Regions from separate parts of the Pradoshia sp. Z5_111 genome, predicted to be linked through region 2. Evidence: riboswitches for the same ligand, from Rfam matches in the RefSeq annotation. Region 2 holds a riboswitch; the other holds the start of a gene.
The links. A riboswitch is a leader RNA that binds a small molecule or an ion and turns the genes downstream of it on or off. The one in region 2 is predicted to bind glycine.
Positions count from the first base shown of each region.

Region 1: it holds a riboswitch for glycine, as region 2 does, so the genes downstream of both, AC4D4A_RS15545 (amino acid permease) here and gcvT (glycine cleavage system aminomethyltransferase GcvT) in region 2, are expected to answer to the same signal.

Region 1 is NZ_JBZCPQ010000008.1:42,952-58,979, forward strand. It holds gene AC4D4A_RS15535 (LytS/YhcK type 5TM receptor domain-containing protein) at 1-1,570, opposite strand, end outside; gene AC4D4A_RS15540 (DMT family transporter) at 1,916-2,827, shown strand; glycine riboswitch at 3,449-3,526, shown strand; gene AC4D4A_RS15545 (amino acid permease) at 3,699-5,045, shown strand; gene AC4D4A_RS15550 (DUF4179 domain-containing protein) at 5,196-6,638, opposite strand; gene AC4D4A_RS15555 (sigma-70 family RNA polymerase sigma factor) at 6,607-7,173, opposite strand; gene adhP (alcohol dehydrogenase AdhP) at 7,469-8,494, opposite strand; gene rbsK (ribokinase) at 8,729-9,643, opposite strand; gene exaC (acetaldehyde dehydrogenase ExaC) at 9,935-11,455, shown strand; gene AC4D4A_RS15575 (DUF779 domain-containing protein) at 11,478-11,846, shown strand; gene AC4D4A_RS15580 (peptide MFS transporter) at 12,047-13,543, shown strand; gene AC4D4A_RS15585 (polyprenyl synthetase family protein) at 13,632-16,013, opposite strand.
Region 2 is NZ_JBZCPQ010000005.1:8,675-24,702, forward strand. It holds gene comGF (competence type IV pilus minor pilin ComGF) at 1-307, shown strand, start outside; gene comGG (competence type IV pilus minor pilin ComGG) at 327-677, shown strand; gene AC4D4A_RS11520 (shikimate kinase) at 688-1,191, shown strand; gene AC4D4A_RS11525 (YqzE family protein) at 1,260-1,439, shown strand; gene AC4D4A_RS11530 (vWA domain-containing protein) at 1,639-3,018, opposite strand; gene AC4D4A_RS11535 (YqhG family protein) at 3,485-4,279, opposite strand; gene AC4D4A_RS11540 (DEAD/DEAH box helicase) at 4,257-5,888, opposite strand; glycine riboswitch at 6,336-6,427, shown strand; glycine riboswitch at 6,431-6,522, shown strand; gene gcvT (glycine cleavage system aminomethyltransferase GcvT) at 6,693-7,811, shown strand; gene gcvPA (aminomethyl-transferring glycine dehydrogenase subunit GcvPA) at 7,808-9,154, shown strand; gene gcvPB (aminomethyl-transferring glycine dehydrogenase subunit GcvPB) at 9,147-10,604, shown strand; gene AC4D4A_RS11560 (GNAT family N-acetyltransferase) at 10,732-11,238, shown strand; gene AC4D4A_RS11565 (DEAD/DEAH box helicase) at 11,467-12,909, shown strand; partial or broken gene AC4D4A_RS11570 (kinase) at 12,991-13,522, opposite strand; gene AC4D4A_RS11575 (hypothetical protein) at 13,716-14,549, shown strand; gene AC4D4A_RS11580 (Na+/H+ antiporter) at 14,649-16,028, shown strand, end outside.

The DNA of each region.
Region 1 (16,028 bases), on a different contig from region 2:
TTTCTTCCACAATCCCCTGACCATTATCCGCAACAATCATTCTCATATAATTGCCATTTGAGCACACTTGTATATTAATTTTCCCAACCTGTTTTCTTTGTGGAAATGCATAATGAATCGCATTCTCTACCAAAGGCTGCAATAAAAATGGGGGAATCAATACATTTTCTAATCCTTTCTCTATATCAAAATTAACTTCATATTTGTGAGGAAAACGCGTTTGCTCTAAAGATAAATAAGCTTTTACATTTTCCAGCTCTTTTTCTAACGGAATCTGCAACTGTCTGGCTCCCTGTAAATTGCCTCGAAAAAATAAACTTAATTCTAATAGTAGTTTACGAGCTTTATCAGGATCAGTCCGGCATAGGGCAGATATCGTATTTAGACTATTAAATAAGAAGTGTGGATGAATCTGAGCCTGCAAGGCTTTTATCTCAGCGTCCTTTAAAAGCTTAGCCTGCCGTTCCGCTTCCGCCAGCTCAAGCTGAGTGGAAAATAAATTAGCCAGCCCCTCTGCTAACTGCTGCTGAACTCTGTCTAATTTATCCGGCTTTGTATAATACAATTTTAAGGTTCCTGAGATTTCCCCATTCACTTTTAAAGGGAGAACGATGGCAGCTACGAGCGGACAGTCCTTATGCCTGCACTCGATTTCCTCCTTCGATTTAGCTATTGATACATATCCTGATTCAAGTACTTTCTTAGTCAGCCCAGTACTCGGCTTTACGCTAGGTTTATGATGATCAGAGGCTGCCCCCAAATGAGCGAGAACCAAATGTTCATCCGTGATAGAGACAGCATCCGCATCGGTTAAATTAAGCATAATTTTCGATATTTCTTTGCATGATTGGGTGTTCAAGCCCTGACGAAAATGTGGCAGAGTCTGGTCCGCAATTAAAAATGCCTGATTGGTTTGATTCGCACGTGCTATCTCTCCATCACGCTTTATAGACTGAACGATCAGCATGAACAACAGTGTTCCGAATCCATTCATGGTGATCATCGGCAAACCGATAAACTGCACGAGGCTCCATGCATGCTCAAGAGGTTTGGCAGTAGCTAGGATGATCACCATTTGCAGAGCTTCGAGGGACATCCCGATACCTGCAGCAAACAATGGCGTTATCTGACCCCCGCTCCTTTTTCTTCTGTTGCCTATATACCCTGCCAATATTCCGGCCAGGATGGTAGAAAAGGCGCAGGAAAAGGCAGTAAACCCTCCCAATGTATACCGGTGTATACCGGCTATCAGGCCAGCTCCTCCTCCAACAACGGGACCTCCCAATAATCCACCTATCACAACACCCATCACTCTTGTATTAGCAATGGCACTATCTTCTCCAATAGCTGAAAGCCATCTATTCTCCTCAACCATAGAAAGATAAACTTCTATTCCAGTATAATTACTAATAACCCCAAACATGCCGAATAATAGAAATAATTTCAACTGCTCATTTAGATTATGGTCTGGGTGAATGATTTGGCGAAAGGAATTCATTTTAGAAATTAAAAACGCTACAATGACAATAATGCCTACCTTTTCAAGCATAATTGGGACTAAATCTAACATGGCCAACTCCCCTGTTTAGCGAACTTTCCATCCTCTTCTATATTTGTTAATTCTCCTGCTATTATATTTGAAAAATTAAGAAAAACAAAAAGATAGCCCTTTCATTACTATTGTTATATTAAATGCACACTTCTATTATAGTTTCATCCTTTAAATCCCTTGACACAGTTTACAAGGAAATTATATTCTTGACTCTGTGACTCTATTAATATTCATTTTTATTCATAGCTCTGCTCTCCGTTTAGCAATAGCAGCAGTAACGTATTCTCACTTGAGTAAACGATTTTGTATGTCTTGTTATACGGGGTTCAGAAAGCTTATTAAACTTCAACAAGGAGAATCGTTATGTGGTTTATTTTTTCACTACTAACAGCTTTAGCATGGGGTGGTGCTGACCTATTTTATAAAAAGGGATCAGACAGCAATGACAAGTACAGCCATATTAAAATTATCATCATGGTTGGTCTTGTCATGGGAATTCATGCAACAGCCTATATGATTATAAAAGATATACAGTTCAACCCAATGGAGATGATTCATTATTTACCAGTATCTTCTTTATACATCCTTTCCATGGCATTTGGGTATATTGGTTTGCGCTATATTGAATTGTCTATCGCCTCACCAATACAGAATTCCTCAGGTGTCGTAACAAGCATTCTGCTCTTCATCTTTTTCACTCATGAGCTAAGTATCATTGAAGTACTTGGGATTATCATCATCACTCTTGGGATTGTGGGGATAGCCGTTCTGGAAAAAAGAGCAGAAGATGAAGCTCGTCGACTGAATTCTGAGCATATCGATAAAAAATACCAAATTGGTTTCTTGGCTATTATCTTCCCAATTTTATATTGCATTATTGATGGACTTGCTACATTTGCGGATGCCATCTATCTGGATGAATTGAATTTAATCAGCGAAAATTCAGCTTTGCTTGCGTATGAATATACCTTTTTCCTATGCGCTGCCGTATGTTTTATCTATCTTCGCTTTATTAAGAAGGAATCCTTCCATGTATTTAAAGAGCGCGATAAAGGGATAGCAGCTATTTTGGAAACGATTGGTCAATTTTTCTACGTATTTGCCATGGCATCAGGCTATGCAATTATTGCAGCACCATTGATTGCTTCTTACAGTATCTTTTCAATTATCCTGTCACGAATCTTCCTAAAAGAGAAACTGACTAAAAAACAATACATGATCATCGCAGTTGTTATCTTCGGTATTATCCTGCTGGGGATAGCGGATGAACTCTAAATTTCAATTTGCCTTTTAATAAAGTAGATTAAAGACCAAATCCATTTTGGATTTGGTCTTTTTTCAGAAAGAATTGCGCTACTATTAAAATAAACATGAAAAAGAGAGCTTTCGATTCTGGCCTTCCACTTAACCTCATTGCCATGCTTATATTTCTAAAGGAATGATCCTCAAGATGTTTAAAATAGTAAACAAAAAAGAGAGAGACCTAGTACCTTTCTTTACTATTTAATACTTATAGTAATTGTTTATCAGAACTGAAGCTTGTTTAGTATCATTAATTGATTGTTCAAAAGCAAGTATTTCAGATACCACACCACCTAATTCTAGTTCACCGCTTGATAAAGCTATATCAATAGTTGTGAAGGTAATATCGTAATGTTCCCTTGCTGTTAATCATTTCAAAAGCATATGGGTTATATTTATATCAAGTAAATCTTGGGCTCTTCCATATGCTTCAACAAATCATTTAATTACATGTACTTAGTTTGACAACATAATAATTTAGTGATAGCATTTTTTTCATAACATTTTTTCAGAATTATGTTAATAAATTAACATACTCTGAGAATTGATAATTTAATATAGCACGCTTTGATCGCTGTGGATAAAACTATGGCGGGAGCAGCTTCTGGAGAGACTGTATTTATACAGCGCCGAAGGATTCACAATCTCAGGCAAAAGGACAGAATGGTAACGATTTTTGTTATTCTTGCCCTTTTAGAGATTGGAGACAACCAATCTCTTTTTTTATTGTCCAATATCAATAGTGAGGTGAGACATAGTATCTAAATAAAGCGAGAAAAATGATAAATATCTATTTTACTAGGTGCCTGTTTTAGACATCTAAGATTAAACGGGGGCATGCAACTTGGCTAAGCAAGAGTTAAAAAGGGATTTAAAAAATCGTCATGTACAATTAATTGCAATTGGGGGCACAATTGGAACCGGCTTATTTTTAGGCTCCGGCAAATCCATTCATTTAGCCGGTCCATCCATCCTATTTTCTTATCTGATTATCGGAGTAGCTCTATTTTTTGTTATGAGAGCATTGGGTGAATTACTTTTATCCAATACAAATCATACATCATTTATCGATTTTGCAGCTGATTATTTGGGTCCATGGGCTGGATTTGTGACTGGCTGGACGTATTGGTTCTGCTGGATTATGACGGCCATGGCCGATATTATTGCTGTTGGTTTATATACACAATACTGGTTTGATATCCCGCAGTGGGTGCCTGCTATCATTTGTTTAGTCATTCTATTAGGATTAAATCTATTAACCGTCAAACTATTTGGTGAGTTAGAATTCTGGTTTGCCATTATTAAAGTCGTCACTATTGTTGCACTTATTGTCGTAGGAATCGTACTGCTTGTGATTGGATTTGAAACAGATAGCGGAACTGTTTCTGTTTCTAACCTTTGGAATCATGGCGGCATGTTCCCGAATGGAATATCCGGGTTCTTACTATCACTGCAAATGGTTGTCTTCTCCTTCGTTGGAGTAGAACTTATTGGTGTATCTGCTGCTGAAACAGCTAATCCGCGCAAAAACATTCCATCTGCTATCAACAAAATACCGGTACGGATTTTGCTGTTTTATGTAGGTGCCTTATTTGTTATTTTATGCATCAATCCTTGGGATCAATTAAGTGCAACAAGCAGCCCATTTGTAGGTGTCTTCGCCTTAATCGGTATCCCAATGGCGGCAGGTATTATCAACTTTGTTGTATTAACATCCGCAGCCTCTGCTGCAAACAGCGGTTTATTCTCAACCAGCCGGATTATGTACAACTTAAGCAATCATAATGAAGCACCAAAAAAATTTGGCAAATTAAATAAACATCATGTACCGAGCAATGCGTTAGTAACTTCTACTATTGTAGTTTCTGTCGGAGCACTGCTTAGCAAGCTGATACCAGAGCAGGCCTTTACAATCGTTACAACAATCAGCGCCATCTGTTTCATTTGGGTATGGAGCATTATTTTAATCTCGCATATCAAATATGTAAAAACGAGACCTGATTTAAGAGCTAAATCTACATTCAAAGCTCCATTAACACCAACTATAAATTATGTAATCCTAGGTATGTTTGCTTTCATACTCATTGTAATGCTCATTGCTGCGGAAACACGCTTAGCAATGCTGCTTACACCATTATGGTTTGTCTTATTGATTATCATATATAACTATCATAAAAAGAAGAGATTATGATAATAGAGCAAAACTAAAAATAATAATGCACTCCAGTTGTTAGATCACACTTAACAATTGGAGTGCATTTTTTATCCATAGCATTTCTGTATTAAATGAAAACTTAGTCCAGCGATACCGAACTTAGCCAATATAGTTTCAAAACGATTTTTATTTATGATTCTCGATTTCCTCCTTATTCTGCGGTATATTCACTGTGAAAGGATCAAGCTCAACTCTCTCTAAAAATGGATAAAAATCAAACTGCATAATAGCATGATCCATATCAAAATTGTTGATTTTTTGAATGATATCCCCCTCATATACAACTTCTCCACTTAAATCAAATACTGATTGAAAATGCATTGTATCTTTATCAAGGACTTTAACATGGTTACGATCTATATATGGTGTATAATCCTCGTCTGTATCCACAAACCTTTGATCAATTATATTAAACACATACCCTAAAGTATCGAGCAAATTCTCATATTTTTCTCCCTTAAGACTCTTAGGAAATCCATATAAATTATAGTCAACAATCAATTGATCCTTTTCATGTTTGATACCATTAACTCGGATCGACTTATCAGAACGTTGACTATTCAATGTAAAGGAGGTACCTGCCGCTAGTTTTTTTTCTGCTGAAGGTTCTGATAGACTTAAATGTGGATAGAAAGTGATGGATTTAGCATCTGGATCTAAATTCCCTATCGTTCGAAATTCACGTACTTTACCATTTGTTTTCTTATTAACTTTTACAGGATTTCCAATATCCAACCGATTCCCCTTATTGTCAGTTGCCTTCCCTAAAAATATATCATCATTCTCATACTCTGTTTTTGTTTCAAACATAATAGTCGATGTAATGCTTCCATAAAGCAATTCATTAACTTTAATTTGGACATTTTCATTCGGATAGTTTTTTGTGTAATCTAATGCGATAGCTTTATTCTTTTTTTGTTTAATCGGAACCGAGAAATTCCATTCTCCTTTAGTCCCATTAATGCTATGGATCATGATTGGCAAATTAAAATTCTCCTTTAATTCCTCATATGGATAATTTAAAGTCATTTGAAAATCAAACCCATCTCCTTTTTTCTTAAAAGCAGTTGATTGCCCATTAAGCCAGGGATCAGCATCCCCTTCATAATTCTCGAAATTTCCATCCATACTTAACTCATCGCTCTCTCCTGGATTTTGCTCTCTTAGATTGCCATCTACATGTCCCGTAATCGAAACAATATATCCATCAAAATACGCATTAGTCAGAGTTACATTAATTCCCTTTTTAGTACTGGTCTCATTTAATTCGGTAACCAGGTTTTGTTTTGCTAATTCTATGCCAAGTGGATCATCAAAATCTTTAAATATTTGACCTACTAAAGGAGTTTTTGCGAGTACTTTGTTCATCGTAGGATGGATAAATCCTGAACTGATTGTCAAAGATAGAATTGCTATAGAAGCCACTCCCCCGTATAGAAATTTTCTTTTCATCGTCTGTGGTCTCTTTTTTTCATGTCCCTGCTTTAACCCATCATCAATGGCCTTAAACACACTTTCTTTAGGTACTGGTATTTGGTTAAATGCCTTCTTTAAATCCTTTTCTTCCATGGTCGAATCCCTCCTCATTTAAGATTTTTTTTAGTGCCTCTTTCCCTCTGCTTAAATTGGTTTTAACGGTTCCTTCAGGTATTTGCATAATAGTGCTGATTGTTTTAATAGAATAATCATGATAATAAAACAAAAGAATGCTTGTCCGATAATTCTCTTTAATTTGGACCAAAGCATCCATTAATTCTCCACAATCAACTTCTTTCTTTTTCTCCGATTGCGGAATCATACCTATTAATATTTCATCCGAGAAAGGTATAACAGTTCCTCTCTTTTTGACCACTTGTCCAGCACAGCGAATGATAATTTTCGTGAGCCAAGTCATGAAGTACTCAGGATGTTTCAAAGAATGAATTGAGATAAAGGCCTGATATGTTGCATCCTGAACCACATCCAATGCATCCTCCTGATTGTTAACATATATATAAGCCGTTCGATATATTCTTTCATAATGCTGCTTAACTAATCGTTCAAAGCTCTTTTTATTCCCCTTTATAGCTTTCTTGACCAGCCTCTGCTCTTCCTTGTAATCCACTTTCTCGCCCCCTTCTGTCTATTAGTGATGAATTTCCCTAAAAAGGTTTCAAATATTGGAAGTTTTTTATATTTATTTAGGATACTGAACACATACTTAGATTTATATATATTTCTACAGTACATCAACCAGCTTCACATCGCCTTTGTTTTTTAGGAAAATAATCCTGCTAAAGTAACCATGATTTTAATGTACTAAGCTCCCAAATATCTAAAAAGGTACAAAAAAACAGCCTTACATCCATAATTGAATGCAAGACTGCTTGAGGTTTATTTTATAAGGATATTGATTGGAATTATTCGTGTTTGTGCATATCGATGACCATACGGCCCTGGATTTTACCCGCTTCCATTTCTTCAAAAATATCATTTACTTCATGCAAGCATCTTGTTTCAACGATTGGCACTACTTTGCCCTCTGCTCCAAATTGGAAGGCTTCTTCTAAATCCTTACGTGTACCAACTAAGGAACCAACGATTTGAATACCATCCAATACGGTTTTCACGATAGCCAAATCCATTGTTTCAGGAGGTAACCCTACTGCAACAACTTTAGCCGTGGCACGAACAGAGTTAACAGCCTGGTTAAAGGCAACTTTGGAAACAGCTGTAACAACTGCAGCATGAGCTCCTCCAACTTTCTCCTGAATCCACTCACCTGCATCTCCATCTGTTAATGGATTACATACAAGGTCTGCTCCTACTTCTTTGGACAATGCCAATTTATCATCATTAATATCCACTGCAATTACCTTTGCGTTAAATACATTTTTCGCATATTGGATCGCAAGGTTACCTAATCCACCACAGCCATAGATAGCAATCCATTGACCAGGTTTAATATCAGAAACTTTGATTGCTTTGTAGCAAGTTACACCTGCGCAAGTAATACTGCTTGCTTGAGCTGGATCTAGTCCTTCAGGTACTTTAACTGCATAGTCCGCTTCTACGATACATTGTTCAGCCATTGCTCCATCAACCGTGAAACCGGCATTTTGTACGCTGCGGCAGAAGGTTTCATTTCCTGTCACACAGTACTCGCAAGTTCCGCATCCCTTAAAGAACCAGGCAATGCTGACACGATCTCCTATCTTTAAACTGGTAACATCGTCTGCAATTTCTTTCACAATGCCGATTCCTTCATGTCCAGGTATTCTTCCCGGAACTGCGCCGAAATCGCCTTTTGCTACGTGCAAGTCTGTATGACACACTCCGCAATATTCTACATCAACTAAAGCTTGACCGGGTTTTAACTTTGGCAGTTCCTTTTCAACTAATTCCACTTTGCCAGGGTTCTTTGCACTCACTACAGCAGCTTTCATTCCAATCAATCCTCCGTATGTATATTTAACTTGCTCAACATTTCACATACTTAGTATAAATGTGTAAACTCGTAAAATCAACACAAATTGAGGAATTTTCTATATTTTTATAATCATAAAAATACAATTCGAACTAATAGGTGCTTTAATATAATGATGTATTAACTTTTTATCTCTATAAAGGAAATCTTCCTCTCATTTATCAAACTACAATAAAAAACTTGCTTATGACATTTATTTATTTAAAAATAGGCTAACTTCTTCGACACTTGGGTAAGAATTTTGAGTGCCTCGTTTTGTGACACTTAATGCTGCAAAGGCGGTTGCCATATTAATCGATTGTAATACATCCTTATTCTGTACATAATAATGAGCAAAACAGCCAATAAACGCATCTCCTGCACCAGTCGTATCAACAGCTTCTACCTTAAATGAATCTACCGTATGAGCACCGCTTTTGGTTACCCACATTACTCCACGGCTTCCCATCGTTACAATGACATTTGTAACTCCTTTATCTACCAGACTGGCTGCTGCAGCTTTAATTTGCTCAACCGTTGAAACAGGCATTCCGGTCAAGATTTCCAGTTCACTTTCATTTGGAACGAAAAAGTCACATTTACATACATAGTTAAAATCTAAATTTTTCGCAGCAGGCGCTGGATTCAAGATAACAGGAATCCCGTGCTCGTTTCCAAATTCTATCGCCCGATAAACGGTTTCAAGGGAAATTTCCAATTGAAGCACAATTAAAGAGCATGTCTTAAGCTTATCTGCTGCTTTATCTACATCCTCTGGTAAAAGATATTTATTTGCACCTTTAATGATTAAAATGCGATTATGAGAATCTGGATCTACGAAGATTGGTGCAACCCCACTGGAGCTTCCGGGAACCTTATTTGTAAATTCTGTATCAATTCCATAGCGTTCAAGATTTTGGATGGTGTTATCGGCAAAAATATCATCGCCTACCTTCGTAACCATCATTACCTTTGAGCCCAGTTTTGCAGCTGCCACGGCCTGGTTGGCCCCTTTTCCTCCGCACCCCATTGAAAAGCTAGGTGCCTCAAGCGTTTCTCCCTGTTCTGGCATTCTATCAATATAGGAAATAAGATCGACATTATTCGATCCAATAACCGCAATATCCATTGTATTTTACCTCCTTATTTTTCTCATCAAAGAGAAGATTCTACAGACTATTTTAGCACTGATACTAGGATAGGACGTTTTCGGAAGAAAGATTGTAATAAATGTATTCTAACATCCTACCCCAAAATAAAATTTTCTCTTCTCTTATATTCATAGTCATATTATTTGAAATTTTATCAAATTAGACAAATAATAGTATAGAAAACGCTTTACTGGTGTATTTTTATTCCAAAGTGGCATCAAAACTTTATATTTAAGAGTTTTCAATACGAACATAGGGGAGATATCAACATGATTTATGCAAATCCAAATACAGAAGGCGCAGTTGTGCATTTCAAAGAGAAATACGATAACTTTATTGGCGGAAAATGGGTTGCACCTGTTAAAGGTCAATACTTTGAAAATAAATCTCCGGTAACTGGAGAAGTTTTTACAAAGGCTGCTCGTTCTTCTGCTGAAGATATTGAATTAGCATTAGATGCAGCACATGCAGCAAAAGAAGCTTGGGGGAAAACTTCTACTGCTGAACGTGCACGTATTTTAAATAAAATTGCAGATCGTTTAGAAGAAAACCTGGAAATGCTCGCAGTAGCTGAGACTTGGGATAATGGGAAAGCAGTACGTGAAACATTGAATGCTGATGTTCCTTTGGCAATTGATCACTTCCGTTATTTCGCAAGTGCCATTCGTACACAAGAAGGAAGAACTACACAATTAGATAATGATACAGTAGCTTACCACTTCCAAGAACCGCTTGGAGTTGTTGGTCAAATTATTCCTTGGAATTTCCCAATTCTAATGGCTGTCTGGAAGATTGCCCCGGCATTGGCAGCGGGTAACTGCATCGTATTAAAACCAGCTGAACAAACTCCTGCATCCATTATGGTTCTTGTTGAGTTAATTCAGGATATACTCCCAGCGGGTGTTCTGAACGTCGTAAATGGTTTTGGTATTGAGGTAGGGAAACCACTTGCAACAAATCCACGTATTGCGAAGATTGCCTTTACTGGCTCTACAGCAGTGGGACGCCAAATAATGCAATATGCTACTGAAAACATTATTCCTGTTACATTGGAGCTTGGCGGTAAATCACCTAACGTATTCTTTGAAGATGTATTAGATAAAGATGATGAATTTTTAAATAAAGCAATCGAAGGCTTAGTGATGTTTGCTCTAAACTCCGGTGAAATTTGCACATGCCCTTCCCGTGCATTAATCCAGGAATCAATCTATGATAAATTTATGGAACGTGCATTAGAGCGTGTGAAAGCGATTAAGATTGGCAACCCACTAGATACAGAAGTTATGATGGGTGCGCAGGCTTCTAATGAACAGAAAGAAAAAATCTTATCCTACATTAAACTCGGCAAAGAAGAAGGTGCTGAATGCTTAATTGGCGGAGAAGAAAATGACCTTGGTGAAGGTCTTAAAAATGGTAACTATATTAAACCAACTGTTTTCAAAGGTCATAACAAAATGCGTATATTCCAGGAAGAAATCTTTGGCCCAGTTCTTAGTGTAACGACTTTCAAAGATTTTGACGAAGCAATGGAAATTGCAAATGATACCTTGTACGGATTAGGTGCCGGTGTATGGTCCCGCAGTGGAGATCTTGCTTACCGTGCCGGCCGTGCGATTCAAGCTGGTCGCGTATGGACAAACACCTATCATCAATATCCAGCTGGTGCTGCTTTCGGCGGTTACAAATTATCCGGGATCGGCCGTGAAAACCATGCTATGATGTTGGATCATTACCAACAAACAAAATGTTTGTTAGTAAGCTATGATAAAAATGCTCAAGGTTTCTTCTAAAAAAGGAGTGTCGACTCTAAAAATGGTAGAACGTGTCGTAGCAACCAAAGAGGCACTTCAATTAATAGATTCATTAAAAAGGACTCACGGCTCTATTATGTTTTACCAATCCGGAGGCTGCTGTGATGGATCTGCTCCCATGTGTTATAAGGAAGGTGATTTTAAAACGGGGGATTCTGATGTATACCTCGGTTCCATTGGAGGAACGCCGTTTTATATCCATAAGATGCAATATGAGTACTGGAAACATACTCAATTAATCCTGGATGCTACTGATGGAAGAGGAGCAGCCTTTTCACTTGATAGTATAGAAGATCGTCATTTCATTACGAAATCACGAGTATTCACTGATGAAGAATATGTAAGACTAAAAAATCAAATAGAAGCCTAGAAGAATGCCCCTAAAGTTAGCATAACTTTGGGGGCATTTTCTATTTATTTTTTGATTCCCCTTTAATTTCCACTGTAATCTACAGTTTTCGACATATTTCTATTAAATTAGCAAAATTATAGTCTCTCAATTTTGATTTTTTAGTTAATCTAAAATAAAATGGTATATTGTACTACATCATGCTAAAGGAGAGAGAATTTTTGGTTAAATTAAACAAACAGTCGGGTGTTCCAGGCATTCCGAACACAGGTTTTTTCGGACACCCTAAAGGACTTTTCACATTATTTTTCACTGAGTTTTGGGAACGTTTTTCTTATTATGGAATGCGCGCCATCCTGGTCCTCTACTTATACGCTGAAGTTAGCCAGGGCGGACTGGGCTTTGATCAAACCACAGCCATGTCCATTGCTGCCATTTATGGATCTTTAGTCTATCTATCAGGTATTATCGGTGGATGGGTTGCGGACCGTTTACTTGGGACAAGCAGAACCGTATTCTACGGTGGAGTTTTTATTATGCTGGGCCATGTTGTTCTCGCATTGCCGCTCGGGGCTGAAGCCTTTTTTGCCAGTATGTTCTTAATTATCATTGGTACCGGATTGCTAAAACCGAACATTTCCAGTGTTGTTGGTGACTTATATACAAAGGCCGACAATCGCAGGGATTCCGGATTCAGTATATTCTATATGGGAATTAATTTAGGTGCTTTTATAGCTCCATTTGTTGTAGAAGGATTACGCGGACATTACGATAGCTACCATGCAGGTTTTTCAGCTGCTGCTGTAGGTATGTTTCTTGGATTAATCGTATTTGTTATTACGAAAAAGAAAAATTTGGGTACCATTGGAACACAGCCACCTAATCCATTAAGCCCTGAAGGCAAAAAGAAATTTGCTCTTTATTTTGGGGTGACAATCGCTCTATTAATTGTCCTTTTCTATGCCCTGATTTCAATCGGTTGGTTAACCATTGATCGATTTGTTTTACTCGTAACGATTTTGGCAGTTATCATACCAGTCGTTTACTTTGTATGGATGTACAAAAGCTCTAAAACAACTGCAGAAGAACAGTCAAGATTACTTGCCTATATTCCATTATTCCTGTCAGCAGTTATATTCTGGGCTATTTATGAGCAAGGCTCTAATTTACTGAATATTTATGCTTTAGAGAGAACTAATTTAACTTTGTTAGGTTTTAAAATCGCACCTGGTGTGCTACAGGCAATGCCTGCCCTCTTCGTAATCATCTTTGCACCAGTTGCAGCTTGGTTATGGATGAAGCTTGGGGATAGACAGCCTTCAACTTCCAGAAAATTTTCAATTGGCTTGCTATTAGCGGGTCTATCATTTATTGTGATGCTTGTACCAGGATACCTAAGTGGCGGTGACTCACTTGTTAGTCCTTATTGGCTCATATTGAGCTACCTAATCGTCACACTTGGAGAGCTTTGTCTATCTCCTGTTGGTTTATCTGCTACAACTAAATTGGCACCTGCTGCATTCTCCGCTCAAACGATGAGCCTATGGTTCCTCGCAAGTGCTGTTGCACAGGCCATAAATGCACAGCTTGTAAAACTTTATAGTACGGAAACGGAACTCCTGTATTTTGGATTAATCGGTGGATTCGCAATTCTATGTTCAATTATTATTTACTTCATCTCACCAACCATCCAAAAATATATGAGAGGCGTTAAATAAAAATAATAAAATGCCCCTGGTTTTACAACCGGGGGCATTTTTATGTTCTGGATGTTTTTTACTATAAGGCAGCGAACAGACAATCACTTTAGCGTTGTCTGTTCACCATATAATTCAATAAGTGCTTTAAAAATGAACTCTTTGGTGAAATCTGTACAATAGCTTCCATAGCATAGCAGTAATGATCCCACATTACTTTACGAGCACCCTCCCTGCCGAGGACTGATACAAACGTAGAATTATTATTTTCTTTGTCCTGTCCGACAGGTTTTCCAAGTAAAAGGTCATCCCCCTCCAGATCAAGCAAGTCATCTTTAATTTGAAATGCGATTCCGGCATGATGGGCGAATTTTTTTAACTTCTCTATCTCGGATTCCCTTACTTGAGCAAGAATCGCAGGCATAATGAGTGATGCCTCAAATGCGATTCCTGTTTTGTAGAAGGAAAGAGTGTTTAATTCCTCTAAAGTCAGCATTTTCCCTTTCGATTCCAAGTCCATCGCCTGCCCTCTGCACATATCCATAGCTACCTGGGATGAATATCGAATTAACTGTAGAACAGACGCAGCATCAAATTGTTTCAGTGACGCTTGTTCCTTCATAGCATTCTGAATAAGATATACTGAAGTTATTTCTGCTATTCCTGTATTATGGACCGTATGCAAGGTAGCACGGCCTCTTCGAATAGGCGCATTATCCTGAGATGGCAGATCATCGAGAATAAGAGATGCAGTATGCATATATTCCAGGGATTTAAGAAGCGGCACAATCGCTGTAGAATCCAGCCCATACTCCCTGACTCCCATCATCCAGGTCACGATTGGCCTTAACCTCTTTCCATCACCTTCAAGACTGTAATTTGCCGCATCAATGATTGGATCATTCGTCGAAAGTGCAGATTCTAGTTGATTAATAGGCAGATATTGATTAATCTCCTGACGAATACTCTTTATTGTGTTAGCAAATTCGCTTTCCTCCTGACGATCCTTTCTCATATTGGAAAGGATATGATCCCGGAGCAATTTATCAAAGAAATCTACATCATCAGCTTTCTGAACCATCGTTTGGATAAGGCGATTAAATGTCAGCATATTTGCTGTTAATAAATTCATCAATTCATCATACTGCTTAGCACCTAATCGTTCTTTATTTCTTTTTAGGCCATTGATTGCTCGATCCAGTATGACCTCACAAGCATGAGGATCAGAATCATATACATGATGAATTAAGTTGAAAATAACCGTCCAATATAATTCGAATGGGTTAATAAGGTCTGGACGCTTATCATGATAGGTTAGATAATACGTATATGGAGTGACCGCTCCTGCATCCATATCATCAAATAAATCCGCAAAGTCATCTGCCAATTGATTGTATATTCCATAGTAAAACGTGCGTTTGTTAAACCCTTCATCCTCCGGTGCACTAATAACAGAACGAACAATCAATCGTGAAGAAGATGATTTTAATATGATTGGAATAAACAAATCTTCATTGGTGTATTGTTCATATGTTAACTCTTTAACTCGGTCTACTTCCTGTGAATGAAAAAACACATACGCCTGGTCGAAAAATATTCTAGCATTTTCTGGGCTTTGGCAACCTTTAATATACTCGAATGCTTCCTTCAGTTCTGAATGAATAAACCGAATGAGATTTTCATTTTCACCAGACCACTCGTCAATTTCTGGGACTGTCCCATTTATAAGTGTCATTCTAATAATAGTTGAAAACTGCTTTTTCTCCTCATCGGATAAAACATTTGCATCTAGTAAATCATCTATAAATGGATAGGTCAGACCATAGGAATACCCTAACCGAATGGCTTCATCAAGCTTCTGTGCCCGTTCCTCCGAGGAAATATCAGAGCCCATTTCTTCCCTAACGTGCATCATAACTCCACCTATGATTTTAATTAATTTACGTTGGGCATTTTCAGCATCCATCCCATTCGGTATAGAGGATGACACGATTTTTAGCTTGTCGAATAGCCAGATGACAGATGACTCGATATTCTCCTTTTGACCCCATCTGTACAAACCATGCGTACTAAACAAATCAATCTCACCAGCTTCTTCAAATTTATCTGTAACCAATTGAGTGATGAGCGAATCCACGACTTGTTTAATTTTAGTTTGCGTTTCAGGCTTGTCCAGGGCTTTGCCCAAATCTCTCAGATAGATATATGAAATACTTCGGTGAAGATACTGCTCCAGTTTCCCTCTCTTATTCAACCAGCTTATATACTGATGATACTCCTTATTTGTTGGTTTTTTATTTTTATGAGCAAAAAGGGAAGCTAAGGATCGATGACGGATATGGTTCTGCTTCCACGATTGAATATCTTTCGTTAATGCATCGATATAACTCTTCTCATTAACCTGCGCATGCAAGGATTCAAAATACTTTTCAGCCTTCTCCTCAGCCAATGCATAACATGTATTGCTATTATTTATGACCTGTTCATTCATAAGTTCAATTACCTC
Region 2 (16,028 bases):
TGCAAGGATGGAATGGAATATCTTTATACGTCAATTGGATCGTGAATTTCAAAAGACAAAAGACTTTGGAGTACCTAAAAGCAATATCCTTTTACTTGATAAAAGTGGGGAAGAAATAACATATGAAATCTATAACAATATGGTAAGAAGGCGAGTGAATGGTGCTGGACATGAAATGGTCCTTCAAGAAATTAAGAGCTATCATTTAAAAAAAGAAGGAGAGTCACTGCTAATATCTGTGACTCTTATAAATGGTGATATGTATGAAAAACGGCTGTTCAAACGATATAAATTTGAACCTTCTTAAAAATGAACGTGGGATCTTTATGCCTGTTGCTTTATTGTTTTTTTCGGTTATTTTTATCATTTGTATGTATTCGATAGGAAATATGGCTCAGGAAGTGAATTATCATAAATATCAAACCGAATGGTTAATCACCACTTATCTGGGTGATGCGGGTACACATGCTGCAATCTTAATGCTTGAAGGTGATGGTATTCCTGAGACAAAAGGGGAATGGATTTATTATAATGGAAGAATAGCCTATCATATAAAACCGCTTGAGAGAGGGTTCTATGAGATCTCATTGGATATTCAGACGGATCATAAGGTGAGACGGGAGACGATTACGTACTCAACTGAAGCAAAGAAAGTAGTGAAATGGTTAGATAGTTAGGGGGAACAAGATGAATGCCATTTATTTAATTGGATTTATGGGAGCTGGGAAAACAACTGTGGGTATGGCTCTCGCCGAAAAAATGCGTTTTCCCTTTTATGATAGTGATCAGGCGGTAGCTGAACGAACAGGAAGGTCGATTCCACAGCTCTTTGATGAAGTAGGTGAAGATGGATTTAGGGACCTAGAACAGCAGGCACTGCAATCATTGCCTGTCGAAAATTGTATCATCGCGACAGGTGGGGGAATCATTCTCAGGGAAGACAACCTGAATTATATGAAGGAGAAGGGAACTGTTATTTGGCTCCATGCCAATCCGACAGAAATAATAAAAAGGCTCGAGACTGATTCATCACGCCCTTTATTGTCCGGAAATAAAGAGGAACAAATCGTGCAGCTTTATCAAAAGAGGGTTGACCTATATAAGCTGGCTGCTGATTTACAGGTTCATACGGACGGAAAAACAAAAATGGAGATTACAGAAGAGATATTAATGAAAATCACCATAAACTAGCTAACTTCTTATAAATTAATGAATAACACCCATGATAAATGGAGATACTTCTGATGGGTGAATGTCTGATGAAAACAAATGATTATGTAAAATTTTTAACAATTCAGTGGTTAGTGTATATGAAGCAGCCAAAGGAAGTACGTAAAGAGCAACGCCGTAATCATAGAGATGATCGGCCGCCATTAATGAGCCATTGGTTCGGAATCATTCCGTTATCGATTGAAATGCTCTTTAAACGTAAGGCGTAATAAATCATGCTTGTTTGAAAAAGCAGTGGATTTGCTGAACCCACTGCTTTTTTGTATTCTTTTTTATATCTTCATCTTAGATTAAGTCATATTCATGCCATCAAACAAAAAGCCACACATATATATGGCTTACTCCATTATTAATTAATTGACTATTATATATAAATGATTAATCCCATTGCTTTTTCCATTCATCTATTTATTGTTGATAATCCTCCTGAATGCCCTTTAATTCTTCTTCTTTTTTGTTCTTAAGCTGTTCAATACCATCTGCTCGTATTTTATGCATGTCAGAAGCTTTAGCTAGTATTTCCTTTTGGATAGAATCGCTTATCAGTTTTTCAGTATGAAGGGTTTGGATAGCTCCTTCTATTCTGCTTTTTTCATTAGTAGATAAAGAATTCAGTGAATTGGCTAGGTTGATAATTTCTTTTCGTGCATCAAGCATATCAAATGCATGAACAGCCTGTTTTCCGGATATTTCAAAGATAGAAGGGGACCATTTGTTTTTAATTTGGGCATCTAATTCAGATTTATCGCTAACCCGAATGAACTCACCCTTACCAGCTTCGGCTACCTGTTTTAACTGTTGGACGCCTTCATCATCTACATCAAAACCGATAATATTAACGGTTGCCTGGATGTTGGAACCGTGTAATGATTGAGCAGCCTTTACGGGGTCCCCATCACATGTTTCAATTCCATCACTTACGATATAAATCGTATTATTATATTCACCACTATAGTTTGTAAGGATCTCTTGTGCTTTACTGATAGCTTGGCTAAGTGGAGTCCATCCGCTTGCCTTAAATTTATTCATAGCGGTTTGAAATTCTGTCTGAGCATATGGTTTTAAAGGATAAACTGTATCAATTTTACTGCACGATTTTGCTTTATCTGCATCGGAACCGGTTCCTTCATGTCCATATACAAGAAGCGATGTATTTGTATTCTGTGGAAGAGAAGATATAAAGGTAGAAATGGCGTCTTTCGCTATATCAATTTTCTTTCCGCCTGGAACTTCTGCATTCATACTTCCACTGGCATCAAGTAATACAACCACATTCGTTTTTTCAGGTGTTTGTTGCTCTTCTTTTTCTTCTGCTGATCCTGTTGGTAGTTCAGGAGCTTTAAGGCCTGGATCATACATTCTTAATTGATCATAGTATGTTTGATATTCCCCGGTGCCAATAGCATAAATTAAATAGTCATAAAGTTCTTCATCGGTTAGTTCCTTATGTTCTTTTATGTGTTGGGTAATGGTCGTCTCGCTGTTTTTCTTAAATGTATCATTATAATAGTTTAAATAGGGTTGAGCATCCCAACCGGTTTTTCCGTCCAATTTCTTATTGACTATTTCTTTCATTAATATTCCTTGCTCTTGAGTCATCATTCCTTCAAACGTGGCATCAGCTTTTGGGATTGCAGCTTCTGAGCTTTTTTTCTCAGATGGATTAACTGCTTTGGCAGTAGTCTCAACATCATTCCCTTTATCTTGGTCATTGGGTGAGCATCCAGCTGTCAATATAAAAAGTAGAAAAAGCAAAATTAAAATTAATTGATAGCTAATTTTCTTCATCTTGTACCTCCATATCATTCAAAAGTATCAGTAGAAAAAACGGATGAATATACTCAGATGAAAATAGCAGAGATGTTTATGTCGTTCTTAATCTCCTATATTTTACATAAAAACATAATTATAGGGAAATTTATTGAATGTTAAGAGATAAATTGAAAGGAGGTGGAAACGTTGGATTAGGAGAATGCTGTATTAATTGAAATAGCTGCCTCGGTATGGCAGCTATATATTAGAAGTTCTATTTAGAAGTATTGAAGTAACACCATATATTCTGAAACTGGGCAAGCAGGTTCGCCTTTTTACATTTCGATTCATAGCTTTAATGATTAAATAATGGAACGATAGAATGCTCACCAAACTGAGAACATTGATGAGTATCATTGAAAACATATGCCTTAATTGGCTGCCTCTGATTGATACTCAATTATGTTTTGCGAATAACCAGCCTGAGCTTTATTAGGTCCCTTTAGATAGCCTGACCGCTAAGATAAAAAAGTCCGCCATTTATGATGCTGACACGGATTCTGGGTTCGTATTGCATTCGCAATGCTTCCTTTTCAAGGTCATACATGTGAGTTTCCTCTTCTTTTTTGTCCTCATAAAAATGGTTCAGCAAACTCAAATCTTTATTCCAGCGCACGAGAGCATCATCAGCCCACCCATGGTCATCCTGATTAATTTTATTTTGGATGTAAGTTTTGATACGATGCAATCCGCTTTGATAACGAATAATGGGTGTAAGGGTAAATGTATAGTCAGATATTTTAGGTGTAAGTGACAGTTTATCAGCTGAATCAATGAAATTTTCTACAAAAAGACCGTTGATCAGGTTTAATCCTATTGAAAAGAATAAATCCTTTTTTCGGTCGCATTCATAGGAGATATTAACATTTACACCTAACCAGGGAAATAAAGGCATCTGACCACTAGTCATTTTAATCTCCTCAAATAAACGGATATGCTTAGATAGTCTTTGGGCAGACGCGAATATTTGGTGCAGGCGAGGGGATCCGAAATGTATGAATTCCCCTTTTAAATCAGGAGGAGCTGCCTCTTTATCGAGGATAAACGTTAAACTCATCGGATTGGGCACTCCGCCAACTTTCTCGAGATAATGCCAATAAAAAGGGCGGTTCATTAGTTCTTTATCCATATCAATCGTCAATTGCACAGTTAGATGACCTGGCCCTTGATTGATGATTTCACATTGATTGGCTGTGAAAAATTGAACGAGAAACTCAAGAATTTCCTGTTGCTGCATGTGATGGCATCTCCTTTTTTAAATCTTGAGCAAGCTGTATTAGAGAAGTGAGATTATCCATTTTAACCTTCATCTCACCCTCTGTTTTTGATTTATTGAGGATATCGGTTAAATGCTCTTCAAGATTCTTAACCTCCAGCCTTGTTAAAATATCATCAAGTTCTCCTACGACGCGTTCAAATAATTGAATTTTTTCGTAGAGAATTTTCATAATATGATCTTCAATAGTATTTCTGGTCGCAAAATTATAGATTCGGACATCTTCTGTTTGTCCAAGTCTGTGAATTCGGCCGATTCTTTGTTCCAGGCGCATCGGATTCCAAGGTAAATCAAAGTTTATAATATGATGGCAAAACTGCAGGTTAATTCCTTCTCCACCTGCTTCTGTAGCAATTAAGACTTGCGCTTGTTTTTCAAATAGTTCCTTCATCCAGTCCTTCTTACTGCGTTTAAATCCGCCGCGGAATGGAACAGAGCTGATTCCATTTTGCTTAAGAAACCACTGCAAATATAATTGTGTGGCTCGATACTCGGTAAAAATGATAACCTTATCTTTTATGGAATGAATCAATTCAAGCGCTTTTTTTGCTTTTGAATTGCCATCAACCAGTTCGACCAGGTTGATAAGGTTATGTATGGCTTCCTTAAAGCTTAGTCCGGCATCTGGGTTTCGATCGAGCATATTTTTCAGCGTAAAGTAGACGGCTTCTCTGCTGCTGCATGCCTCACGCTGGAGGATTAAAGAAGAAAATGTACTTCCGATACCCTCCGGCAATTCTTTCCTAAATGAAGAAACTCCATCATATAGAGCCTGCTCCTTTTCGGTGAAATCTATAAAAATGGTTTCAACCTTTCTCTTTGTCCATTCAATGCCGGTATCCTGGCGTTTATTTCGAATCATCACCATATTAACCAATTCTTTTAAATAAGCATCATCCTTTAATGAACGTTTCTTAGCAGAGAAGCGTTCATTAAATTTGGCATAGCTTCCTAAATGCCCTGGCTTAAGCAATGATACAAGATAAAAAATTTCTTCTAGCTTGTTTTGAATAGGGGTTGCCGTTAATAGTAGACAGAACTTTCTTTGGACTTTTTGTACAAACTCATAGTTTTTGGTTTTATTGTTTTTTAACTTGTGAGCTTCATCTATGATGACAATGTCATAGGTTTGTTCCAATATGGCAGAACGATGAGGCTCTCGTTTAGCAGTATCTATGGAAGTGATTATACATTCAGAATCCCACCCATACCCCTTTCTATATATGACAGCAGGTATGTGAAACTTCTGATTAAGCTCCTTTGCCCATTGGGATACGAGAGAGGCTGGGACTAGTATTAGTATTTTGCTTGCCAGGCCCCGAATCATATATTCCTTTAAAATAAGACCGGCCTCTATCGTTTTGCCAAGACCCACTTCATCAGCCAATATGGCTTTACCATTCATTCTTTCAATGACTTCGGTAGCAGCTTCGAGCTGATGGTTTAAAGGTGTAAATCCTGATAAATGCTTTGGTGCAAGGAGGCCGTTGAAATCTGGAATCAGATTATGCTTTTCGGCCTCCAATCCGAGTTTAAAAAGAGAGTAGCTGCACCATGGGCCGTCCTCCATAATCTTTTCTTCAAGCTCCTTTTCCCAATCTTCATCAAAATAGACCTTTGGTGTTAAACTCAATGTGAATCCCAACTTTCTTTACTTAAGCTAGTTAGATTAATGTTTGATAGTAATTTATAGAAATCTCCGTCTCAGATAGGTGCTACTATCAATTCCAAAATAACAGTAGAAGGGTAATCTTCGGCTAAAATCTGATTAACGCCTTGTGCGGTTGACGGACATTTATAAGGAATTGATTAAGCCGACCCCTAAACGATTTTTCACCGCAATAAAGCTGAGGTATTACTGACAATTTTTTTAGTTTCTTATTCATTCATCAGAGATAACGTAATTGTTGCCACCTGATAATTGTTGATGGTAGGATATAAATGTAAGACTATTTAGAAAACGGCTTATCTCTTGCTTTTTGTTTAGTATGACCAATTTACATAATTATATGAGCGAATGAAGGCAAGGGGAGAGACCGCATACTGCGGCACCGAAGGAGCAAATGGTGAAACCATGAATCTCTCAGGTACAGAGACTCTTGCTGGACGCATCTCTGGAGAGCGCTTCCTTTATTGTGAAGCCACCCAAGAGGAAACGCCGAAGTACGTTATCCGGCGGTAAACTTTCAGGTATCAGGACAGAGCCCCCTAATTAGGGAGGTTTCTGTCCTTTTTTTCGTGGATCACTGAAGGGTATATCACCTCGGTCAAATGCGGAAAAGCGGCGTTTTACTTAATAAGTTAACAAGCAATCGTTTAAATGTCATAACTAGCAAGAGAATCCGTATATAACGAACTTTTTAGGAGGGTAAGGATGGGAGAATTAAAGCAGACTCCGTTGATCAGTGTGTACAGGGAGTATGGAGGAAAAACAATTGATTTTGGCGGCTGGGAATTGCCTGTCCAATTTTCAGGCATTAAACAGGAGCATGAAGCAGTACGTACAAAAGCAGGCCTCTTTGATGTATCACATATGGGCGAATTTATCGTTAAGGGTGCTGGCTCACTACCGTTTTTGCAGCTCATGATGACCAACGATGTCAGTAAGCTGAAAACGGGCCGGGCACAATATTCCGCTATGTGCTATGAGGATGGCGGAACGGTTGATGACCTGATTATTTATAAAAAAGATGAAGATGATTATTTGTTAGTTGTGAACGCATCTAATATTGATAAAGATTTTGAATGGCTAGAAAAGCATGTCAGCGAAGATGTGGAACTAAAAAATGTATCGGAACAAATAGGACAATTGGCCATACAGGGACCGCTTGCTGCTGATATTCTACAGAACCTTGTAGAAGAAGTGGATCTCGATACCATTGGTTTCTTTGCTTTTCGTGAAGATGTCATAATAAATGGCATTAGTGTACTGGTTTCAAGAACTGGCTACACCGGAGAAGATGGATTTGAATTGTACTGTAAGAGCGAAGATGCAGTGAAACTTTGGAAGGATCTTTTAGAAATCGGTAAGGATAAGGGGTTAGTTCCATGTGGACTGGGGGCAAGAGATACGCTTCGGTTTGAAGCAAAACTTCCCTTATATGGCCAAGAGCTATCACCAGAGATTTCACCTATCGAAGCAGGAATTGGGTTCGCTGTAAAAACTGATAAAGAACATTTTATTGGTAAGGAAGTTTTAAAGGGACAGAAGGAAAATGGTGCCCCTAGAAAGCTTGTCGGAATCGAAATGATTGACCGCGGTATTCCGAGACATGGGTATCCGGTTTTCGTTAAGGATGAAAAAATAGGAGAAGTGACCACTGGAACACAATCCCCAACCTTAAAGAAAAACGTAGGCCTTGTCCTGATTAATGTAGAATTCGCTAACCTTGATGAAGTAGTCGAGGTTGAGATACGGGGAAAAAGATTAAAGGCGAAAATTGTTAGTACTCCATTTTATAAACGCACTCAGGCAGGAGGAGTAAAAAAATGAAGCATCGTTATTTACCAATGACAGAGCAGGATACTGAACAGATGTTAACAGCGATTGGTGTAGAATCAATCGATGACTTATTTTCTGATATACCTGAAAAAGTAAGGTTTAAGGGTGAATACAAGCTAAAAAAAGCAAAGTCTGAATCATCACTTCTGAAAGAATTAACAGAGCTGGCCGAGAAAAATGCCAATCTCAGGACCCATAGTTCTTTTCTTGGAGCGGGAGTATATGACCATTACATGCCGGTCATCGTTGATCACGTTATCTCAAGATCAGAGTTTTATACCGCTTATACACCTTATCAACCGGAAATTTCCCAGGGAGAATTGCAGGCTATTTTTGAATATCAAACGATGATTTGTGAACTGACCGGAATGGATGTGGCGAACTCCTCCATGTATGATGGGGGAACTGCTCTGGCCGAGGCAGCCATGCTCTCAGCAGGACATACACGCCGTAAGAAGCTGCTTGTTTCAGAGGCAGTGCACCCAGAATCACGGGCTGTTTTATCCACTTATGCAAAAGGCCAATATCTTGAGCTTGAAGTTGTTCCCTGTAAAAACGGGGTAACGGATACAGAACAATTGGCGGGTATGATGACTGAAGGGGTGGCTGGTTTTATTACTCAATATCCAAACTTCTTTGGCCGAATCGAAAACTTAGCTGAAATTGAACAAATTGTTCATGAACATAAAGGAATGTTAATTGTTTCAAGTAACCCACTTTCATTGGGTGTTCTGAAACCGCCGGGTGAATTCGGTGCAGATATTGTCATTGGGGATGCACAGCCTTTTGGAATTCCGGCTGCATTTGGCGGACCTCATTGCGGATATTTCGCAGTTACTTCTAAGCTAATGAGAAAAGTACCTGGACGTTTGGTTGGCCAAACAGTTGATGAGGACGGGAAGCGCGGGTTTGTATTAACCCTGCAGGCGAGAGAACAGCATATTCGCCGCGATAAAGCGACCTCAAATATTTGCTCAAACCAGGCATTAAATGCTCTCGCAGCCTCTGTGGCAATGACTGCGTTAGGTAAGAAAGGCGTGCAGGAGATGGCGCTTCAAAATCTTCAAAAAGCGCATTATGCAAAGGAACAAGTAAAAGCAAGTGGACTTGAAATTACCTTTGAAGGACCTTCATTCAATGAGTTTGTTGTTAAGTTAAATGGTTCTGTAGCTGCAGCTAATAAAATGCTCCTCCAAAAAGGCATAATTGGTGGTTACGATTTAGCTAATGATTATCCTGCTTTAACCAATCATATGCTTGTGGCAGTGACGGAGCTGCGTACAAAAGAAGAGATTGATAGATTTGCACAGGAATTGGGGGATTTTCATGAATAAACAGGATCAGCCATTAATATTTGAACAAACCAAGCCGGGCCGTATCGGCTATTCGTTGCCGGAAATGGATGTTCCGGAGGCAGCCTTAACCGATCTTTTGCCTGAGGAGTTCATTCGAACTGAGGAACCAAAGCTGCCTGAAGTATCCGAGTTGGATATCATGCGTCATTATACGGCACTTTCGAGAAGAAACCATGGCGTTGATTCCGGTTTCTATCCGCTCGGTTCCTGTACTATGAAATATAATCCGAAAATTAATGAAAATGTTGCCCGTCTAAATGGATTTGCACATGTTCATCCCCTGCAGGACGCAGAAGCTGTACAGGGTTCATTAGAGTTAATGTATGATTTGCAGCAAAGTCTAAAGGAAATCACTGGTATGGACGAAGTCACTTTGCAACCGGCTGCGGGAGCGCATGGAGAGTGGACGGGATTAATGATGATTCGCGCCTATCATGAGTCGAATGGTGACTTTGACCGCGTAAAAGTAATTGTTCCTGATTCTGCTCATGGTACGAATCCTGCCTCAGCCACAGTTGCGGGATTGCAAACTGTTACCGTGAAGTCAGGGCCGGATGGTTTAGTTGATCTGGAAGATTTGAAGAATGTTGTAGGGAAAGATACAGCAGCTTTGATGCTTACAAATCCAAATACACTGGGACTTTTTGAAGAACAGATCATCGAGATGGCCGAAATTATTCATGATGCCGGTGGGAAACTATACTATGACGGTGCCAATCTGAATGCTGTCCTATCCAAGGCTCGACCGGGTGATATGGGATTTGACGTTGTTCATCTTAACTTGCATAAGACATTTACTGGACCACATGGCGGCGGTGGACCAGGTTCAGGGCCGGTTGGGGTTAAGAAGGAGTTAATTCCGTTCTTACCAAAACCGCTTATTGTAAAAGAAGAGAATGGCTATCAGCTTGATTACAATCGTCCGCAATCAATTGGCAGAGTAAAGCCGTACTATGGAAATTTTGGAATCAATGTCCGTGCCTATACGTATATTCGGTCTATGGGACCAGACGGATTGAAGGCAGTAACAGAGTATGCTGTCTTAAATGCAAACTATATGATGAGAAGATTGGCGGAGTATTATGATCTTCCATATGATAAGCACTGTAAGCATGAGTTTGTGATTAGCGGAAAACGTCAGAAGAAACTTGGTGTACGGGCTCTTGATATTGCCAAGAGATTGCTAGACTTTGGCTATCATCCTCCAACCATTTATTTCCCTTTGAATGTGGAAGAATGCATGATGATTGAGCCAACAGAAACAGAATCAAAAGAAACACTGGATGGCTTTATTGATGCTATGATTCAAATTGCCAGAGAAGCAGAGGAGAATCCGGAAATTGTACAGGAAGCACCGCATACAACGGTAATCAGCCGTTTGGATGAGGCACTGGCTGCTCGTAAGCCTGTATTGAGATATCAAAATTAATAAGAATACATTTTAAGCAGCTATCATGACTAGATAGCTGCTTTTTTAGAAGAATGAATAATCTGTCGTTCAGGATAGGAAGGGAAATACGATCGAAAATACATTCTGCCTTTCAAATGAAAGAATCATGCTGAGAGAAATGATTAGTAGTGACTGGGTTGATGTACATAAATACGCATCACAAGATATCGTTTGTAAGTATCAGCCATGGGGACCGAATACGAAAGAAGAATCGAAAAAATTTGTGAGCCAAGTAATCGAGGATTCAACAAAAAAAACAAGAGCAAGGTTTGTCTTCGCAATTATTTATAATGGAAATATGATTGGGGCTGGAGAACTTACTATACGAAGTTTCACTAATAAAGCTGGAGAAATTGGCTATATTGTTAATTCGGATTACTGGAGAAAAGGAGTGGCTACAGAAGTTGCGTGTTTGTTAATTGACTTTGGATTTAAGGAACTGAACCTGCATCGTATTTTTGCAACCTGTGACCCAAGAAATATAGGTTCAGCGAAGGTGTTAGAAAAAGCAGGAATGGTTAGGGAAGGCATCATTCGCGACCATTTGCTCATGAGAATGGGCTGGCGAGATTCATTATTATACAGTGTTTTAGTACATGAATGGGATAGGTAAATAGACAATTAATTCTTTTACGGGTGTGATACTCTAATAATATCGCTTTTTTATCGGGTGGGATGGCTGTCCAATAAATATTCTACTATTAAAAGGTGCCTTAAAATGACGGGAACCTGAGATTAGACTATCCTTCTAATTTCGATTAATCAGTGCAAATCAGGTATAATGGATAAAAGCATCTCTCAAGTGGAGAATCAGCTAAGTAACCGAAAAAGAGGAACATACATGACTGAACATAGCTTCAATGATTTTGACATAAGTCCCGAAATTATTCGGGCATTAAGTAAAATGAATTATTTTCAACCGACAGAGGTCCAGCAAAAGGTGATTCCAATTGCGATTGGTAATCAGGATCTTATCGTAAAAGCACAAACTGGCAGTGGGAAAACAGCTGCGTATGGAATCCCGATTTGTAATCATATAGAGTGGATCGAAAATAAACCTCAGGCACTTATCCTAACACCGACCAGAGAATTGGCTGCACAGGTGAAGGACGATTTAACGAATATTGGTCGATTTAAGCGGATTAAAGCAGCAGCTGTTTATGGAAAGCAACCATTTGCCAAGCAACAGCTGGAGCTTAAGCAAAAAAATCATATTGTCGTTGGAACACCGGGCAGAGTGTTAGATCATATTCAAAAAGGAACATTAAACGTTGGTGAACTGCGCTATCTGGTAATTGATGAAGCAGATGAAATGTTGAATATGGGCTTTATTGATCAGGTTGAAGCGATAATAAATGAATTACCTAAGGAACGAATCAGCATGTTGTTTTCAGCAACATTGCCGGATGATATTCAAAAGCTATCTAATCAATATCTAAAAGAACCAGTCTTTATTGAAATTAATAAAAAAGAGATGACGACTCAGCTGATCGAACACTCTTATTATAGGGTCAAGCATGAAAACAAAGCGGAACTGCTAAGGAAAGTTACAACGATTGAGAATGCGGATAGCTGCATTGTTTTTTGCCGCACACAGGAACAGGTAAATAATCTGTTTGATACATTGGTTAAATGGGAGTATTCATGCGGTAAAATTCATGGTGGAATGTATCAAGAGGATCGCTTTGATGTTATGAACCAATTCAAACGGGGTGAGTTTCGATATTTAATTGCCACCGATGTTGCTGCGCGCGGAATAGATATTGATAATATTACGCATGTGTTGAATTATGATTTTCCAGTGGAAAAGGAATCCTATGTACATAGGACGGGAAGAACGGGCCGTGCGGGACATACGGGAGTAGCTATTTCTTTTGTAACTCCTAGAGATGAAGAATTGTTGAGAGAGACAGAAGAATATATAGGCTTTGCTATTCCGGTAAAAGAGGAGCCAAGTGAAGCAGAAGTAGAAAAATGCAGGCCGGATTTCGATGCGAAAATGTTTGCAAATGAGATAAAGGAAGATAAAGCGACCGAATTAAACAGTGGGATAATGAAGCTGTTTTTCAATGGCGGCAAGAAAAAGAAATTGCGTGCTGTTGATTTTGTTGGAACAATCGCAAAAATTGAAGGCATAGCAGCTGAGGACATTGGAATTATCACAATTCAAGATCAGGCTACATTTGTTGAAATTTTGAATAATAAAGGTCCCGTCGTATTACAGGCGATGAAGAATAAAACTATTAAAGGAAAAAAATTAAAGGTATATGAGGCATTTGAATAATAATAGAGTGCTCACCGATCTAAAACAGCCCTTCCGAATCATTCGGCAGGGCTATTTTAATTAGAACATATCCTTTCTGATCTAACCTTCATTCTCGATAACCAAATCAGCTCGTGCTGGGGTAACTGTCTTCGAATAATATTCTTCTGCTTTCCAGTATCGATTTCGAAATTTATCAATATTCGCCTGTGTAGACTTACTTTCACGGCTGAATCTTGTTTCTCTGGAACAATTCAGGAAAATTATATAATCAAAGAATGCTCTCCATTCTTTTCTTTGCAGAAATATACCTTCAATGATGATGAGGGAAGTTGCTGGAATCTGGCACATTTGCCATTTTTGCTTATCAGTGGTGGGGTCATATGTAGGCAGGAGTATCTCAGATGCTTCCTTTAATTGATTGAAAAAATTAACTCTTAACCACTCGGTGTCCCATTGCAAAAAGTAATATTCAATCCATTCATCGTGACCAGTGTGATAACGTTTATCTTTATCTACAATAAAATCATCTATGAAAAAGGTAAAATGATAGGCTCTGTTCCTCTAGTAGCTGTTTCATTCTTTTGGTAAAAGTCGTCTTCCCGGAACGACTGAGGCCGTCAATACCAAGAATAAATCTTTGTCCTACTTTAAGTTTGGGTAATTAATTAATTAGATTTTGTATATGATCTTCCAAGTATCTAAGCCTCCTGTACTTTGAAATTGTCCTTACTTAAATAGGGTAGTTAGATTTTTCTGTTATTTATCCCAGTTAGAAATATTTTCCTTTATAATTATAGAGAAGGCAATACAAAGGGGGTAGTTACGTGGATATTGTTAGACATTATAAACAGATGCCACCCACTTTTCAAAGGTTACAGAAACTGCAGGACAATCTTGAAGAAGTCGGGTATTCTTTAGATTCACTTGGACTAATGCTGGACACGGAGGATCAAAATTATTTCGTAACACCATGCGATGTTATTACATTTGCGTCTACCGGAGCGGATGGAATTCATTTTGGTTTATTGACTGATTTTGGAGCTGTTACCGATTTGGAAGAGGCCTATGTGGTTTATGTTAGTCCTATGGATTTTGGATCAGCTGTTTTTTTGGCTGCTCGTAATTTAAAGGAATTTACGAATCTCCTTTTCACGATGAAGGATGCGATCGAAATCGGGAATTTTCTTTCAATTGAAATGGCTGATGAAGGGGAAGAAAGTGAAGACGAAGCAGAATTCGAATATGATGAAGAAGAGTTTTTACAAGAAAGGGAATATGTACTTGAAAAATTAAAGGAATCATTAAATTGTACGGTTATTCAAGATGTAAAGTCATATTATAAGAATCTATTTAAGGAGAGAAAACAGCAAATTGCTATACATACTCAAGACGGGATTGGGGTGGTTCCGATAAGTAATCAACCAATCACACATGATAAATACGAATTAGAAGAGGATGTAGAAATAGACGTTCAAGATTTACAGGCATACTTTCAGAAAGCTTCCGTAGAAAATAAACTTGCTTTTGTCAGAGATGCACAAACTCTTGGCATTATAATGGAAGATGAAGAAGTCAGGAAGTTCGTTTTAAGTGAGTTAAGGGAACTTGGATACAAGATTGAAGCAGATCGATTACAACGCAGTAATGAATCCGATTAAAGAGAAATGTTTCCTGCATAACTGATTGGGTATGGTAATAAGTAGCTTCCTTTTGTGGCAGAATGTAAACATTAATAATATCGAGTTAGAGGGAGAATAATGGATTTACTTTTATCAATTATATTGCTTTTAGTGATGCTTTTAATATCGAATATTATTAGCCACTATATTCCATCCATCCCTACGGCTTTAACTCAAATAGCTTTGGGGATTTTATTTGCTTTATTCATACAGGATCTATCATTTGAGTTAAAAGCGGAATGGTTTTTGCTCCTATTTATTGCACCACTATTATTTAATGATGGACGTCGATTTCCACGCGATGATTTATGGAAAATGCGCTGGCCAATATTGGCCAATGCATTTATTCTTGTTTTTTTAACGACTATAATTGGTGGGTATTTTATTAACTGGCTTATTCCCAGTATTCCGTTGGCCGCTGCTTTTGCTTTAGCAGCTATCCTTTCTCCAACGGATCCAGTAGCGGTGAACGGTATTGCCGAAAGGATTTACTTACCGACGATTATTTTACGTCTTGTTCGAGGCGAATCGTTGATTAATGATGCGTCTGGTTTAATTGCCTTTAATTATGCAGTTGCTGCGGTTGTAACAGGTTATTTTTCATTACAGGAGGCAGCTGCCGATTTTGTTTATGTGGTCATTGTTGGTGCGATTGCTGGTATTATCCTCGGATTATTAGCTATTCTAATCCGTTATTCACTAAGAAGACAGGGGATCCAGGATGTTACCTTTTATTCTTTGCTGCAATTTGTCACGCCATTTATTGTTTATATTGTTTCAGAAGAAGTCCTGCACGCCTCTGGTGTAATTGCTGTAGTAGCTGCAGGTATTGTTCATTCCAGTTTAAGTGAAAAGACTGGAATGAAAAGTGCGGAGGAACAGGTGGTCACTGAGAATATGTGGTCGATCATCTTGTTTGTACTCAATGGAGTGGTGTTTTTATTATTGGGCTTGAGTTTGCCTTCTTCTATGAGAGCAACGGTAGAGAATCCTCTAATCAGCAATTGGCTTGTGCTCGGTTATGTCCTGGCGATTGGTTTGGCTATCATGATTATCCGAATTGTTTGGTCCTACTGCTTCTTAAGCATGGGTTATTACATAACTAACCGCAAAGAACAATCAAAGCCCAGCTGGAAAGTGGCCCTTCTAACCGGATTGACCGGCGTACGCGGTGCAATAACGATGGCAGGTGTATTGTCAATGCCATACTTTGTAGCAACTGGAGATTTATTTCCTGAACGTTCTCTAATTGTATTTATAGCAGGCGGTGTTATTTTATTTACTCTTTTAGCTGCGACTATTCTATTGCCTTTGATCAGTAAAAAAGCCATTGAACCAGAGAGTGATGAAGAGAAAGAGTTTTTAGATGCTCAGATGAAATTAAAGATATTGAGGACTGCCATAAAGCGGATTGAAGAAGAACTAGAGCCGGAGAATCAATCCGCTGGTTATGAGTTA